DNA from 2 places in the Streptomyces sp. PL-29 genome. Region 2 is predicted to be linked to the other one. Evidence: riboswitches for the same ligand, from Rfam matches in the RefSeq annotation. Region 2 holds a riboswitch; the other holds the start of a gene.

Region 1 (8,343 bases), 3.9 Mb from region 2:
CGTCGGAGGGCTCGGACCACGGGGGGTCGTCGCCACCGCCTCCTACGAGGCCCGACGGTTCGGGGTGCATTCGGCGATGCCCACGGCGCAGGCCAGGCGGCTCTGCCCGAACGGCGCCTACCTGATCCCGCGGTTCACGCTCTACCGGCAGGTCAGCGACGTGGTCATGGCCATGCTGCGGGAACTGTCGCCGCTGGTGGAGCCGCTCAGCCTGGACGAGGCCTTCGTGGACCTGGAGGCGGGCGGGGCGGCCTTCGACTCGCACTCGGCGCGGGCGACGGGCGAGCGGCTGCGGGCCGGCATCACCGCCGCCACCGGGCTCAGCGGGTCCGTGGGGCTGGCCGGGTCGAAGATGCTGGCCAAGGTCGCCTCGGAGGAGGCCAAGCCCGCGGGGCTGCTGCTGATCGAGCCCGGGACCGAGCGGGAACTGCTCGCTCCGATGCCGGTGCGGACTCTGCCGGGGGTGGGGCCGGCCACCGGGGAGCACCTGCGCCGCGCCGGGATCACCACGGTGGGGGACCTGGCGGAGGCCGGGGAGGACGAGTTGGTCCGGATGCTCGGGCGCGCGCACGGCACGGGGCTGTACCGGATGGCGCTGGGCCTGGACGACCGGCCGGTGGTCGCGGAGCGGGACGCCAAGTCGGTGTCGGTCGAGGACACCTTCGACGTGGATCTGCACGACCGGGTGCGGATCCGGGGCGAGGTGCAGCGACTCGCCGACCGGTGCGTGCAGCGGCTGCGGGGCTCCGGGCACTCGGGGCGCACGATCGTGCTCAAGGTGCGGCGCTACGACTTCTCCACGCTGACGCGGTCCGAGACGCTGCGCGGCCCCACGGACGACGCGGCGGTGGTGCGGGAGGCCGCCGCGCGGCTGCTGGAGGCGGTGGACACCACGGGAGGCGTGCGGTTGCTGGGGGTGGGGGTGACCGGCCTGGCGGACTACACGCAGGAGGACCTCTTCGCCCAGTCGCTCGCGGCCGAGCCTCAGGTGGCGGCCGAGGTGGACGGTACGGGCGGTGCGGCCGGGGGAACCGAGCCGGAGGCCGCCGGAGGGGACGAGAAGCCACAGGAGGGGCCGCCGGCGCCCGCGGAGCAGCAAGAGGCTCCCGAGCGCCGCTGGGCGGCCGGAAGCGACGTACGCCACGTGCTGTACGGGCCGGGGTGGGTCCAGGGCAGCGGGGTGGGGCGGGTCACCGTCCGGTTCGAACAGCCCGGGTCGGAGCCCGGCCGGGTGCGGACCTTCCGGGTGGACGACCCGGATCTGGCGCCGTCCGACCCGTTGCCGCTGGTGGGGGAGGCCGCGTAGGGCGGCGCCGGGGCGCGGGTCAGCCCTCGTCGCCCGCCAGCCGGCCGAAGTCGCGGTCGACGTCGGACGGGAGGGCCGTGTCCAGGCCGTAGTGGTGATAGAGCTGGAGTTCCTGCTCGGGGGAGAGGTGGCGGCCGACGCCGAAATCCGGTGCGTCCCTGATGAGGGAGCGTTCGAAGGGCACCCGCAGGGTCTCGCCGACCATCTCGCTCGGCTCCAGCGGCACGAAGGCGTCCCGGCCGAAGAAGCCGGTGCGGACGGCGGCCCATTCCGGGACACCCGTGGCATCGTCGAGGTAGACCTCGTCGATGGTGCCGATCTTGGCACCGTTGCGGTCGAACGCCTTGCGGCCGATCAGGCTGCGCGGATCGATGTCGGTCTGCACGGTCCCTCCAAATGGTCGCAACTGTCGCAACTGCTCCCTAGTGACTACAGAAGGGCATTTCCGCAGAGGAGGCCACTCGGGGAGCCTCTTGAACCCCGCTGGTAGGCTGGGTGACGGCTGTCGACCCTGTGCGGGAGAGTCCTCCGAGTGAGCAAGACGGAGGCGCCGAAGGAGCAAATCCTCCCCGGAATCTCTCAGGCATACGTACCGCACGGACGAGGCCACTCTGGAAAGCAGGGCGGGTGCCGGGCGCGCAGTGCCGGTCCCCCTCCTCACCGACGGTGAAAGCCGGAGCTCTCGGGAGACCCCCGTGAGATCCGGTGAAACTCTCAGGTGCAGATGACAGAGGGGGAGGCCGTCCGGGTGCCCGCGCCGTGGTGCCCCTCGCAGGTCATATGACCAGGAGGCCTCCGTACATGACCGCCAACCGCATTCCGCTCTCCCAGCTGGAGCGAGGCATCCCCTTCGAACAGCGCCACATCGGCCCGGATGCCGAGGCGCAGGCGAAGATGCTCGCCCAGGTGGGCTACGGCTCCCTGGACGAACTGACCGCCGCCGCGGTGCCGGATGTGATCAAGACCGCCGACGCGCTCGACCTCCCCGAGGCGCGGACCGAGGCCGAGGTGCTCGCCGAGCTGCGCTCGCTCGCCGACCGCAACCAGGTCCTCACCCCCATGATCGGTCTCGGTTACTACGGGACCTTCACCCCGCCGGTGATCCTCCGCAACGTCATGGAGAACCCGGCCTGGTACACGGCGTACACGCCCTACCAGCCGGAAATCTCGCAGGGCCGCCTCGAGGCCCTCCTGAACTTCCAGACCGTCGTCGCCGACCTCACCGGCCTGCCGACCTCGGGCGCCTCGCTGCTCGACGAGGGCACCGCGGCCGCCGAGGCCATGACCCTGGCCCGCCGCGTGGGCAAGGTCAAGGGCAACGTCTTCCTCGTCGACGCCGACGCCCTGCCGCAGACCATCGCCGTCATCGAGACCCGCGCCGAGCCGATCGGCATCGAGGTCGTCGTCGCCGACCTCTCCGACGGCATCCCCGCCGAGATCGCCGAGCGCGGCGTCTACGGCGTCCTGCTCCAGTACCCGGGTGCCTCCGGCGCCGTCCGGGAGATCAAGCCGGTCATCGACCAGGCGCACGAGCTCGGCGCCATCGTCACCGTCTCGGCCGACCTGCTCGCCCTGACCCTCCTGACGTCCCCGGGCGCCCTCGGAGCCGACATCGCCGTGGGCACCACCCAGCGCTTCGGTGTCCCGATGGGCTTCGGCGGACCGCACGCCGGCTACATGGCCGTCCAGGACAAGCACGCCCGTTCGCTGCCCGGCCGCCTCGTCGGCGTCTCGGTGGACGCGGACGGCAACAAGGCCTACCGCCTGGCCCTGCAGACCCGCGAGCAGCACATCCGCCGTGAGAAGGCCACCAGCAACATCTGCACCGCGCAGGTGCTGCTCGCCGTCATGGCCGGCATGTACGCCGTCTACCACGGCCCGGACGGCCTGCGGACCATCGCCCGCCGCACCCACCGCTACGCGGCGCTGCTCGCCGCCGGTCTGCGGGCCGGCGGAGTCGAGACCGTACACGGCGCCTACTTCGACACGATCACCGTCCGTGTGCCGGGCCGCGCGGCCGAGGTCGTCGCGGCCGCCCGGGAGGGCGGGGTCAACCTGCACCGGGTCGACGCCGACCTCGTCTCGATCAGCTGTGACGAGACCACGCTGCGCGCCGACATCGAGGCCGTCTGGGCCGCCTTCGGCGTCACCGCCGACATCGAGGCGCTCGACGAGGCCACGGCCGACACCCTGCCCGAGGGCCTGTTGCGCTCGGACGCGTACCTGACGCACCCGGTCTTTCACCAGCACCGGTCTGAGACCGCGATGCTGCGCTACCTGCGCAGGCTCTCGGACAAGGACTACGCGCTGGACCGCGGCATGATCCCGCTGGGCTCCTGCACCATGAAGCTCAACGCGACCACCGAGATGGAGCCGGTGACCTGGCCCGAGTTCGGCCAGCTGCACCCCTTCGCGCCGGTGGAGCAGGCCGAGGGGTACCTCACGCTCATCAACGAGCTGGAGGAACGTCTCTGCGAGGTCACCGGCTACGACAAGGTCTCCATCCAGCCGAACGCCGGCTCCCAGGGCGAGCTCGCCGGTCTGCTGGCCGTACGCGCCTACCACCGGGCCAACGGCGACGAGCAGCGCACCATCTGCCTCATCCCGTCCTCCGCGCACGGCACCAACGCCGCCAGCGCCGTGATGGCCGGCATGAAGGTCGTCGTCGTCAAGACGGCCGACGACGGTGAGGTGGACGCGGACGACCTGCGTGCCAAGATCGAGCAGCACCGTGACGAGCTCGCCGTGCTGATGATCACCTACCCCTCCACGCACGGTGTGTTCGAGGAGCACGTCGCCGACATCTGCGCCCAGGTGCACGAGGCCGGCGGCCAGGTCTACGTCGACGGCGCCAATCTGAACGCCCTGGTCGGCCTGGCCAAGCCGGGTCACTTCGGTGGCGACGTCTCGCACCTGAACCTGCACAAGACCTTCTGCATCCCGCACGGCGGCGGCGGTCCGGGCGTCGGCCCGGTCGGCGTCCGGGCGCACCTGGCGCCGTACCTGCCGAACCACCCGCTGCAGCCGACGGCCGGCCCGGAGACGGGCGTCGGCCCGATCTCGGCCGCGCCGTGGGGATCGGCCGGCATCCTGCCGATCTCCTGGTCGTACGTGCGCCTCATGGGCGGCGAGGGCCTCAAGCGCGCCACCCAGGTCGCGGTGCTCGGCGCCAACTACATCGCCAAGCGCCTGGAGCCGCACTACCCCGTGCTCTACACCGGCCCGGGCAACCTGGTCGCGCACGAGTGCATCATCGACCTGCGCCCGCTGTCGAAGGCCACGGGCGTCAGCGTGGACGACATCGCCAAGCGCCTGATCGACTACGGCTTCCACGCGCCGACGATGTCCTTCCCGGTCGCCGGAACGCTCATGATCGAGCCGACGGAGTCCGAGGACCTCGCCGAGATCGACCGTTTCTGCGACGCGATGATCGCCATCCGCGGCGAGATCGAGCGGGTCGCGGGCGGCGAGTGGCCGGCGGACGACAACCCGCTGGCGAACGCCCCGCACACGGCGGCTTCGCTGGGCGGCGAGTGGAACCACCCGTACACCCGGGACGAGGCCGTCTTCCCGGGCGGCGTCACGGCCGCCGAGAAGTACTGGCCGCCGGTGCGCCGCATCGACGGTGCCTTCGGCGACCGCAACCTCGTGTGCTCCTGCCCGCCGCTGGACGAGTACGACAACTGAGGCGCCCCCGCCTCTGAGGCCGTCGCACGACATGGTGAAGGGGCCGGCCCCGGGAGACTCTCCCGGGGCCGGCCCCTTCACCGTCCTGCGTCCTCGCCTACGCCGCCGCGAGCGGGCGGTGCGGGGCGATGATCTGCCCGTCCGGCAGCAGCTCACCGGTGTCCTCGAAGAGCAGGACGCCGTTGCACAGCAGGCTCCAGCCCTGTTCCGGATGGTTGGCCACCGGGCGCGCGGCCTCCCGGTCGGCGGATTCGGCAGACGGGCAGGCTGGCTGGTGCTGGCACATGGATGCGTTCTTTCGCTGCGGTGTGGTCTGAGTGCTACGGCTCGATACCTGGTTCATGGCCGTCCCCCTGGGTCATCCCCGCAGCCGCGGGGCGCTTGCCATCAGTGTTCCCCCACGACAGCTGCTTCGCAGGGATTTCCCGGCAGCTGTCCTCATGGATTGATGACGCATCACTCGTGCGGGCGGTTCAGGCCAACTCCCCTGTCATTTCGGATGGTTCACGGGTGGCCCGGGTGGACTAGGCCGAATGGGTCCATCGGGTCAGGCGGCGGGCGCGGCCAGCGAGGGAGGGGCCGGCGCCGTCGCCGGCGTGAGCCGGTGGGTCAGCACCGGCAGGAGTTCGGAGACCGGATGCGGTCGGTACGCGGCGATGCCGGGCGGGGCTGGGGCCAGCGGCACCAGCAGGTCCTCGCCGGCGGGCAGCCCGGCGGCGGGGTCCGCGCCCACCGCCCCGTGCAGCCAGAGCGTCAGCATGTAGAGCTCCGGTACGGAGAGCAGCCGGGGCTGGTAGCCGGTGGTGAGCAGCTCGGCCTGGCGCAGGGCGCGCTCGGTGGCGCAGACGTAGGGGCCTTCGAAGAAGTGGGAGAAGGCCCAGCCGTCGGGTGTCAGTCGGGTGTCCGCCGCCGCGACGTGCCGGTCCCCGCTGCGGATCAGGAACCGCCACCCGACGAGCCGTGTGCGGGGCGGCCGGCCGACGGACGCCAGGTCCGAGAGGTTCAGCCGGTCCATGACGTGGACCGGAAGGGGGAGCTCGGCGGTCAGCGGCCCCTGGACGGCGCGCAGGGACGGAGTGTGCGCCTCGTTGACGGCGGTGGGGGAACCGAGTGCCGTGAGGATGCTGCGCAGGGCGGGTGCGGGAGCCGGGGGGACATGCAGCGGCATGGTGGGTCGCCTCTCACTTGGGAGACCTGTGGAAACGGGGCAGGTGCGGGACGGCGCTGTCGCATTCTGGGGCCAGAGGGGGGCCGAGGGGCAATGGCCGCGCGCCAACTCTCTGCCTCGTTTGCGGAGTTTATACGACATGTGTTCACGCAGTGTTTCGGCTAGCTGTCCCGCCTATTGCCGACAAGGCGCTTACCGGTCCCACTGACATGGCATTCATGCCGGATGTGCGCGCACATGTCGCGCTGACCTCGGAGGTTACCGGAAGGGGGCTCGGCTGGAAAGCGCCTGTTTTCAGGAGCGGGCAAGTGCCACGATGAACTTGCACAATTCCGCTTGCCAGGTGAATGTGCCGAAGCGCCCTTCGGCCAACCCGGCGCGCGCTCCTCGCCACGCACCCCTCCTCCGCGTTATGGATCACGATGCCGGGGCATCATCGACCGTAACGCGCGCCTGGGTGCCCCGGACCAGGCCCACTCGAGGAGGGACGCTTCGATGGGGGAGAAGGTCGTGGCGGGAGGGTTCGACCTGTCCGATCGGCAGCGGTATCGAAGGAAACTCCACGAGTGTCTGGAGGGACTGGAGCGACTTCTGGCGGAGAAGAGGTTCGATCGCCCGAAGAACATGATGGGGCTGGAGATCGAGCTGAATCTCGCGGGAACCGACGGATTGCCGCGCATGGTGAATGCCCAGGTGTTGGAGCGGATTGCCAGCCCTGATTTCCAGACCGAACTGGGAATGTTCAACCTGGAGGTGAACGTTCTGCCGCACCGGCTCGGCGGCCGGGTATTCGACCGGCTCGCCGAGGAGCTCAGCGCGGGGCTGGGATACGCCCACCGGCAGGCCGCCGAGATCGATGCCGGAGTGGTGATGATCGGCATCCTGCCGACGATCTCCCGCACGGACCTGGTCACCGCGAACCTCTCCGCGGTGGACCGGTACTCCCTGCTGAACGAGCAGATCCTGATGATGCGCGGGGAGGACTTCACGCTCGACATAGACGGCGTCGAGCGGCTGATCTGGACCTCCGGGTCGATCGTGCCCGAGGCCGCCTGCACCTCGGTACAGCTGCACCTCCAGGTGACGCCGGCCCGGTTCGCGGCCGTGTGGAACGCGGCGCAGGCCGTGACCGCGGCGCAGATAGCCGTCGGCGCCAACTCGCCCTTCCTGTTCGGGCGGGAGCTATGGCGGGAGTCGAGGCCGCCGCTGTTCACACAGGCCACCGACACCCGGCCGCCGGAGCTCCAGGCGCAGGGGGTGCGGCCGCGCACCTGGTTCGGCGAGCGCTGGGTGGACTCGGCGTACGAGCTCTTCGCCGAGAACGTCCGCTACTTCCCCTCCCTGCTGCCGATATGCGACGAGGAGGAGCCCCTGCGGGTGCTGGCCGAAGGCGGGGTGCCGAGACTGCAGGAGCTGGTCCTGCACAACGGCACCGTCTACCGGTGGAACCGGCCCGTGTACGGGGTCGCCGACGGGGTGCCGCACCTGCGCGTGGAGAACCGGGTGCTGCCGGCCGGGCCGACGGTCACCGACGTCGTCGCCAACGCCGCCTTCTACTACGGGCTCGTCCGCACCCTCGCGGAGGAGCCGCGACCGGTGTGGACCCGGCTGCCCTTCGCCGAGGCGGAGGCGAACTTCGACGCGGCCTGCCGGTACGGGATCGACGCCCGGCTGCGGTGGCCGCGCCGGGGGCGGGCCGGAGGCCTGGTCAGCGTGCCCGCGGTACGGCTGGTCCTGGACGAGCTGCTGCCGATGGCAGCGGCGGGCCTGGACGCCTGGGGCATCGAGCCCAGCGACCGGGACCACTACCTCGGCATCATCGAGGAGCGCTGCCGGCGGCGGGTCAACGGCGCGACATGGCAGGTGGACACCTACCACCGGGCCCTCGCGACGGGGCTGGGCCGGGAAGAGGCACTGGCCGCGACCACCCGGCGCTACAGCGAGCTCATGCACAAGGGTGACCCCGTGCACACCTGGCCCGTCGGGCTGGCTGAGGAGGTGGTTGCGGCGGTTCCCGTCGTGAGCTGAGGCGCCCCGCCGCGCCCGGACACCTCCCGTGCCCGCCCTCGGTGATCCCCCCGCCCGACCGACGGGGCAGTATGGGGGCATCACAACGGGACGGCAGGACGGGAGTCGGGCGTGCGGGCGGAGCCGGAGCCGGTGTTCGTGGAGCTGGGCGAGG
Region 2 (8,343 bases):
TGGGGCCGTGGTACACGCTCTCGCCCGCGTCGTCGTGCGCGGCGGCGGGGTTGAGCCTGATCTCCAGGAAGTACGTCCCGGCCAGAGGCACGGGCTTGCCGGAGCCGTCGTACCTCAGCTGTGCGACGGGCGTGACGGTCACCGTGGGCGTGTACCCCTCCAGGTCGACGACGATCCGGTCGTATCCGGAGTGCCCGCCCCAGCGGGCGTTCACGACGAGCGGGGTCGGGACCTCGGTGGAGGCGAGTGAGGAGGCGGAGGCGGGCGAGGCGAACGCCAGTCCGGCGGCGAGCAGCGCGCCGGAGGCCAGAGCCACGAACCGCCGGAGACGTGTGTGGATCATGTTGTCCCCCCGATTCTCAAGAGACGGGGACTGATGGCACCACCTGGGACGCCGCTCCGGGCTCCTCCGGTTCCACCGGGTGGACGGTGTACCGGACGCCGCAGGGGCTCGGCGCAACCCGCGCCGGGCCCCTGCGGTCACCAGGAGGGCATCAGCACTCGATGACGTTGACCGCGAGGCCGCCGCGGGCGGTCTCCTTGTACTTGACCTTCATGTCGGCGCCGGTCTCCTTCATGGTCTTGATGACCTTGTCGAGGGAGACCTTGTGCGAGCCGTCGCCGCGCATCGCCATCTTGGCGGCGGTGACGGCCTTGACCGCGGCCATGCCGTTGCGCTCGATGCAGGGGATCTGGACCAGTCCGCCGACCGGGTCGCAGGTCAGGCCCAGGTTGTGCTCCATGCCGATCTCGGCGGCGTTCTCGACCTGCTCCGGCGTGCCGCCCAGCACCTCGGCGAGGGCGCCGGCCGCCATCGAGCAGGCCGATCCCACCTCACCCTGGCAGCCGACCTCGGCGCCGGAGATCGACGCGTTCTCCTTGAACAGCATGCCGATCGCGCCCGCGGCGAGCAGGAAGCGGACCACGCCGTCCTCGTCCGCGCCCGGCACGAAGTTCATGTAGTAGTGCAGCACGGCCGGCAGGACGCCCGCGGCGCCGTTCGTCGGGGCCGTCACGACCCGGCCGCCCGCCGCGTTCTCCTCGTTGACCGCCATCGCGTAGATCGTCGTCCACTCGCTGCGGTGCATCATCGGGTCGCCCTCGGTGCGCAGCTGGCGCGCCGTGGAGGCGGCGCGGCGCTTGACCCGCAGGCCGCCCGGGAGGATGCCCTCGCGGGACATGCCGCGCGAGACGCAGGACTGCATGACGCGCCAGATCTCCAGGAGGCCCTCGCGGATCTCCTCCTCCGTACGCCAGGCCTTCTCGTTCTCCAACATCAGGGAGGAGATCGACAGGCCGGTCTCGTCGGCCAGCCGCAGCATCTCGTCACCGGAGCGGAAGGGGTACTTCAGCACCGTGTCGTCGAGCTTGATCCGGTCCTCGCCCACCGCGTCCTCGTCGACGACGAAACCGCCGCCGACCGAGTAGTAGGTCTTCTCCAGCAGAGGGGTGCCGGCCTCGTCGTACGCGAAGAGCGTCATGCCGTTCGCGTGGTACGGCAGGGACCGCCGGCGATGCAGGATCAGCTGGTTCGGCTCGTCGAAGGCGATCTCGTGGACGTCGCCTATCTCCGCCCCGAGCAGCCGCAGGCGGCCGCTCCTGCGGATGCGATCCACCTCGTCGTCCGCCGTCTCCACGTCCACGGTGCGGGGGGAGTGGCCTTCCAGACCGAGCAGCACGGCCTTGGGCGTGCCGTGGCCGTGGCCGGTCGCGCCGAGGGAGCCGAAGAGCTCTGCCCGCACGGAGGCCGTCTGGGCGAGCACGCCGTCCTTCTTCAGTCGCGTCACGAACATGCGCGCGGCGCGCATCGGACCGACCGTGTGGGAGGAGGAGGGACCGATGCCGATGGAGAAGAGGTCGAAGACGGAGATGGCCACGGTGGCGGACTCCCTTGTCTGCTCGTGGGGTGGGAGGGGGCAGGAGAGGCGGATTGTTCAGATTTTGTCCGACAGACGAGCTTAACGCGGTGCGGTGAACGTCCTGGCTGCCGGACGAGGTGGGAAGGATTACGTGGACAGGTCGGGAAGGTGTCCACTCGCGCCGCGGGGGCGCGGCGCCGGGCCCCGCCGGCTGCCGGAGACCGGCCCCGGCGCCGGGCGGCAGGGGTGTCCGCCCGCCCGGGGCGGGTGCCGGACGCGCCGGGGTGGACGCCGGCGGGTACGGGAAGGGCCCGGCCCGTGCGCAGACGACGAGGCCGGGCCCTTTCGCGCCGCCGCTAGAGCGACGGGTACAGCGGGAACTTCGCGGCGAGCGCCGAGACGCGCGCCTTGAGGCCCTCGGCGTCGTACGTCGGCTTCAGCGCCTGCGCGATGATCTCGGCGACCTCGGTGAAGGCCTCGGCGTCGAAACCGCGGGTGGCGAGGGCCGGCGTGCCGATCCGCAGACCCGAGGTCACCATCGGCGGCCGCGGGTCGTTCGGGATGGCGTTGCGGTTGACCGTGATGCCGACCTCGTGCAGGCGGTCCTCGGCCTGCTGGCCGTCCAGCTCGGAGTTGCGCAGGTCGACCAGGACCAGGTGCACGTCGGTGCCGCCGGTGAGGACGTCCACGCCCACGGCCTTGACGTCGTCCTGGACCAGGCGGGCGGCGAGGATCTTCGCGCCTTCCAGGGTGCGCTCCTGGCGCTCCTTGAACTCGGGCGAGCCCGCGACCTTGAAGGAGACGGCCTTGGCCGCGATCACGTGCTCCAGCGGACCGCCCTGCTGGCCGGGGAAGACCGCAGAGTTGATCTTCTTGGCCAGTTCCTGCGTCGACAGGATGACACCGCCGCGCGGACCGCCGAGGGTCTTGTGCGTGGTGGTGGTGACGACGTGGGCGTGCGGCACCGGGTTCGGGTGCAGGCCCGCGGCGACCAGACCGGCGAAGTGCGCCATGTCGACCATCAGGTAGGCGCCCACCTCGTCCGCGATGCGGCGGAAGGCGGCGAAGTCCAGCTGGCGCGGGTAGGCGGACCAGCCGGCGACGATCAGCTGCGGCTTGGACTCCTTGGCGAGGCGCTCGACCTCGGCCATGTCCACCTGGCCGGACTCGTCCACGTGGTAGGGGACCACGTTGTAGAGCTTGCCGGAGAAGTTGATCTTCATGCCGTGGGTCAGGTGACCGCCGTGGGCCAGATTCAGGCCCATGATCGTGTCGCCCGGCTTGAGCAGCGCGAACATCGCGGCGGCGTTCGCCTGCGCACCGGAGTGCGGCTGGACGTTCGCGGCCTCGGCGCCGAACAGCGCCTTGATGCGGTCGATCGCGATCTGCTCGACCACGTCGACGTGCTCGCAGCCGCCGTAGTAGCGGCGGCCCGGGTAGCCCTCGGCGTACTTGTTGGTGAGGACCGAGCCCTGGGCCTCCATGACGGCGACCGGAGCGAAGTTCTCCGACGCGATCATCTCCAGGGTGGACTGCTGGCGCACGAGCTCCGCGTCGACGGCTGCGGCGACGTCGGGGTCGAGCTCGTGGAGAGGGGTGTTCAGTACAGACATCAGGATCCCCTGGGGTCAGTTACCGGCGGTGAGCGTGGTGTACTCCTCGAAGGAGAGCGCGTCCTTGGGCTCCTCGGAGAGGCGGACCTTGAACAGCCAGCCGCCCTCGAACGGGGCGGTGTTCACGAGCGCCGGGTCGTCGACGACGTCCTGGTTGGCCTCGACGATCTCGCCGGAGACCGGGGAGTACAGGTCGCTGACCGACTTGGTCGACTCCAGCTCGCCGCAGGTCTCGCCCTCGGTCACGGTGTCGCCGACCTCGGGGAGCTGGGCGTAGACGACGTCACCGAGCGCGTTGGCCGCGAACTCCGTGATACCGACCGTCGCGACGCCGTCCACGACGTCCGACAGCCACTCGTGCTCCTTGGTGTAACGCAGCTTCTCGGGGTTGCTCATGGCCTGATTCTCCTGGATGCGGGGGAGTGGATACGAACTGCGGTCTTGGGTACTGAGACGACGCCGTACGGCTGCCCGGACGGCGGACGTCGTGCGCGGAGGGCTACTTCTGCCGCTTGTAGAACGGCAGCGCGACGACCTCGTACGGCTCATGCGTACCGCGAATGTCGACGCCGACGCCGGAGGTGCCGGGCGCGGCGTGCTCCGCGTCCACGTACGCCATCGCGATCGGCTTGCCCAGCGTCGGGGACGGGGCGCCCGAGGTGACCTCGCCGATGACCTTGCCGTCGGCGACGACGGGGAAGCCGGCGCGCGGGACGCGGCGGCCCTCGGCGATCAGGCCGACCAGCTTGCGCGGGGCCTGGTCGGCGGCCTTCTCGGCGGCGGCCTCCAGGGCGGCGCGGCCGACGAAGTCCCCCTCCTTCTCGAACTTCACGACCCGGCCCAGACCTGCGTCGAACGGGGTCAGGGAGGTGGTCAGCTCGTGCCCGTACAGCGGCATGCCCGCCTCCAGGCGCAGGGTGTCGCGGCAGGACAGGCCGGCCGGAACCAGGCCGACGCCCTCGCCGGCCTTGGTCAGCGCCTGCCACAGCTCCACGGCGTGCTCGGGGGCGACGAACAGCTCGAAGCCGTCCTCGCCGGTGTAGCCGGTGCGTGCGATCAGCGCGGGCACGCCCGCGACGGTGCCCGGCAGGCCCGCGTAGTACTTCAGGCCGTCGAGGTCGGCGTCGGTGAGCGACGCCAGGATGCCGGGGGACTCCGGACCCTGCACGGCGATCAGCGCGTACGCGTCGCGGTCGTCGCGGACCTCGGTGTCGAAGCCGGCGGCACGCTCGGTCAGGGCGTCGAGGACGACCTGGGCGTTGGAGGCGTTGGCGACGACCATGTACTCGGTCTCGCCGAGGCGGTAGACGATCAGGTCGTCGACGATCCCGCCGTCCTCCTGGCAGATGTGCGTGTAGCGGGCACGGCCGACACCGACGGTGGAGATGTTGCCGACCAGCGCGTAGTCCAGGGCCTTGACGGCCTCCGGGCCGGTCAGCGTGATCTCGCCCATGTGCGACAGGTCGAAGAGGCCGGCCTTGGTGCGTACGGCGTTGTGCTCGTCGCGCTCGCTGGCGTACCGCAGCGGCATGTCCCAGCCCGCGAAATCGGTCATGGTCGCACCGAGCGAACGGTGCAGCGCATCGAGGGCGGTCAGGCGGGGGGCAGTGCTCATGGGTGTGGCTCCCGGGTCCCAGGGCATCGACATGACATGACGAGGACGTTCCTCCCCATCTGTCATCGGAACCTGAGAGGTTCGCCGAGAGTTCCGCCGATCGTCCGATCGCCGGTCTCCCCGACTTGCACCTTGGGTGGAGCTGGCGCGCAGCTCGCTTTTCAGATCTGCCTCATCCACGCGGTACGGGGCCTGAGAGATTCAAGGGAGGTTCTTGCTCCTTCGGCGCCCGGCACGGCCTCGCGGCCTGCCGGGACTCTCCCGCGCGGATTCAAGCGGCCGGTATGCAGTTGGTCCAGATGGCGCACATCATTGCACGGCATGCTCGGGATCGGGGGTGGGGGTCCGAAAGTTCGTACGCCCCTCCGAACGGGCCGAGTGGAACCGTGGATGCCGGATTACCGTCTCTTTACACTCGGTGGGAAGGGTCCCGGTGGCCCGACGCGGGGGGAAGGCGAGCACTGTGCGGAGATTCGGAGTGGTGACGGCGACGGGAGCCGTCGAAGCGGTGCCGGCCCAGCGGCGCGGCGCGCGCGAGCGCGGGAGGGCTGCCGACGGCGGCCTCGGCCCCGTGCGCGACCTGCGCGGCCCCGCACTGCGCGGACCCCGGCGGCTCGGCTTCGCCGAGGGCGACATCGTCGTGGTCTCCGGGCTGCCCGGCGGCGGCAAGAGCACGCTGATCAAGCGAGCCGCGCCGGAGGGCGGCGCCGTCGACTCCCAGGACACCCGTGAACGCTGGGAGCGCCGGATGCCCGCCCGGCTGCCCTACGCCGTCTACCGCCCGCTGGTACGCGCCGCGCACTACTGGGGGCTGTACCGGATCCTGCGCTCCGGCGACTCCGTCGTCGTCCACGACTGCGGCACTCAGAGCTGGGTGCGCGCCCTGCTCTCCGCGGCCGCGCGCCGCCGGGGCCGGTCGCTGCACCTCGTCCTCCTGGACAGCAGCCCCGAGGAGGCGCTCTCCGGCCAGGCCGCGCGGGGCCGGGGGGTGTCTGCCTACGCCTTCGCCCGCCACCGCGGCGCCGTGGGCCGCCTGCTGCGCGACGCCGAGGCGGGCCGCCCGCCCGCCGGCTGCGCCTCCGCGACCCTGCTGGACCGCCGCTCGGCCGCCGCCGTGACGGGGATCGGTTTCCACGGCTGACCGCCGGGCCGGGCCGACCCGGATCCCCGGCGGCGGTGCCCGCCCCGCGGCCGGTACCCTGCGGGGCGACACGCGCGGGACCGCACGTGCGGGACCAGACAGGGGCAGGGGCAGATGCAGGGCAGCGGCTGGCCGGAAAATGAGCTGGAGCAGGTGCTCGGGGCGGCGCTCGGGCAGCCGGACGCCGGCGGCCGGATCCTGGAGGTGCTCGGGCGCAGCAGGGTGTGGGTGCCCCTGCCGGGCGGCGGCGGCCCCGACACGGCCGGTCTGGACCTGCCCACCATGGACATCGGCGGGGCGGCGTACGTCCCGGTCTACAGCTCCGAGGCCCAGTTCCTCGCCTGTGTCGGCCCCGGCATGGACTTCGCGGTGGCCCCGGCGGTCGAGTTCGCCCGGGGGCTGCCCCCGCAGCTCGGCATCGCGGTCAATCCGGAGGGCGCCGTCGGCGTCCCGCTGCCCCCGCCCGCCGTCGCCGAGCTCTGCCGTGCGGGCCGCAGCCCGCTCGACGGCTCCGCGACCGGCGGCCGCGTACGGCTCTTCGAGCCCGACTGGCAGGAGGACCCGGTGGACTTCCTGGCTGCCGCCGGCGAGGAGTTCCGCGCCACCGGAGTGGTCGCGGCGGCGCACCGCTGCCTCGCCAGCGTCGAGGGCGGGGCACCGGAACTCTTCGTCGGTGTCCGCCTGGCGGGGTGGGAGCCACAGATGCGGGAGGCGCCGATGGAGGCGCTCGGACGCGCCCTGGCGCGCGTTCCGGCGCCGTGGCCCGTGCAACTGATCCTCCTGGACGCGGCCCAGGACCCGGTCACGGACTGGATTCGTGAGCGCGTACGCCCCTTCTACCTCGCGTAGGGCCGCTTAAGCTGGTTACATCTCCCGGCCGCACGCATGAGCGCTGGCCCGGGTAAGGCACGCGTGGAGCGACGGGCGGACGAAGAGGGGTACCGGGTGAGTGCGTCAGGCACGGCCGCGGCCGGGCAGGTCGAGCACATGATGCGCCAGGTGACTCCCGGGCGCTACGAGAGCTACGAGTCACTGCTGCGGGCCCTGTCCGAGGGCCGGCTGTGGATGCTGCTGTGGCAGGGGCAGCCGGGGTCCCCGGACGCCCAGTACGGCGGCATGGAGGTCGAGGGGCTCGGCTACGCCCCCTGCGTCACCTCCCCCCAGGAACTGGCCGCGAGCGGCTGGAACCGGGGCTACGAAGTGGTCACGGGGCGGGACATCGCCCGCGCCCTCTACCCGGACCGCTGGGGTCTGTGGCTCAACCCGCATGCCCAGGGCGGCGGCCTCGGCGTGCCCTGGGCCGACCTGCGCCGCATCGCGACCGGCCTGGACCGGATGCCCGCGGGCCCGCTGCGGCTGTCCGAGCCCAGCATCGAACTGCCCCAGTTCTACGGCCTGCTGACCCAGCATGCGCACCGCACACCGGCCGTGCGGTCGCTGCGCCGCGTCTGGGTGCAGCCGGCACTCGGGTCCCCTTACCTCGCCGTCGGGCTCGACCTGTACGACGCCTCCGCGCCCGCGCTGGAATCCGTACGGGAAATGATGCGCCAGTCGGTCGGGGCGGTGCCCGAGGGCGTCCCGGTGTGCACCGTCGCGCTGGGCGACGAGCACGACCCCGTGGCGATGTGGCTGCGGGCGCAGACCCGGCCCTTCTACGACCGCGAGGGCCAGGCCCCGGCGTACTGACCCGGCCCGCCCCCAGGAGCCCCCGCGGACCCGCGGGGGCTCCTGGCGCGAAATCCGCATATCGAGACGTCCATCTCGAAGGCCGCACCGGTCCCATCGGTGCGGCCTTCGGCATATCCGCTGAATAGGCCCAAGATTCACGTCTGAAAGGGCAGTTGGGTCTGATGTCCGTTCCGCGCCGAACGCGCGGTGTTTCACCGCTCAACAGGCCTGGCGGTTCGGATAGCGGAAGGTGTAAGCCCAGATCACGGTTGCGCATCACATCCCCGGGGGGTCTGGCGGGCGGTTGAGAGCGCGTTGAAGACTCCCCCCACCGAAGGCCGGTCCATCTCACGAACACCGGCTCTTCACGTGCACTTCCGGCACATTTTCTCGCCAATCGCACCACCAGCGACGCCGATTGAACCAAGCCGCCACAGCGGCGGGCAT

What was found. A riboswitch is a leader RNA that binds a small molecule or an ion and turns the genes downstream of it on or off. The one in region 2 is predicted to bind glycine.
Region 1: it holds a riboswitch for glycine, as region 2 does, so the genes downstream of both, gcvP (aminomethyl-transferring glycine dehydrogenase) here and gcvT (glycine cleavage system aminomethyltransferase GcvT) in region 2, are expected to answer to the same signal.

Annotation. Positions count from the first base shown of each region.
Region 1 is NZ_CP136996.1:1,043,867-1,052,209, reverse strand. Features, by position in the region: gene R4Z63_RS04760 (DNA polymerase IV) at 1-1,306, shown strand, start outside; gene R4Z63_RS04755 (PRC-barrel domain-containing protein) at 1,326-1,691, opposite strand; glycine riboswitch at 1,813-1,911, shown strand; gene gcvP (aminomethyl-transferring glycine dehydrogenase) at 2,108-4,993, shown strand; gene R4Z63_RS04745 (DUF5999 family protein) at 5,091-5,279, opposite strand; gene R4Z63_RS04740 (hypothetical protein) at 5,541-6,161, opposite strand; gene R4Z63_RS04735 (glutamate-cysteine ligase family protein) at 6,657-8,189, shown strand; gene R4Z63_RS04730 (CPBP family intramembrane glutamic endopeptidase) at 8,301-8,343, shown strand, end outside.
Region 2 is NZ_CP136996.1:4,975,610-4,983,952, forward strand. Features, by position in the region: gene R4Z63_RS23055 (AMIN-like domain-containing (lipo)protein) at 1-343, opposite strand, end outside; gene R4Z63_RS23060 (L-serine ammonia-lyase) at 495-1,877, opposite strand; gene glyA (serine hydroxymethyltransferase) at 2,216-3,472, opposite strand; gene gcvH (glycine cleavage system protein GcvH) at 3,488-3,868, opposite strand; gene gcvT (glycine cleavage system aminomethyltransferase GcvT) at 3,972-5,087, opposite strand; glycine riboswitch at 5,259-5,361, opposite strand; gene R4Z63_RS23080 (AAA family ATPase) at 5,551-6,228, shown strand; gene R4Z63_RS23085 (enhanced serine sensitivity protein SseB) at 6,343-7,077, shown strand; gene R4Z63_RS23090 (enhanced serine sensitivity protein SseB C-terminal domain-containing protein) at 7,174-7,914, shown strand.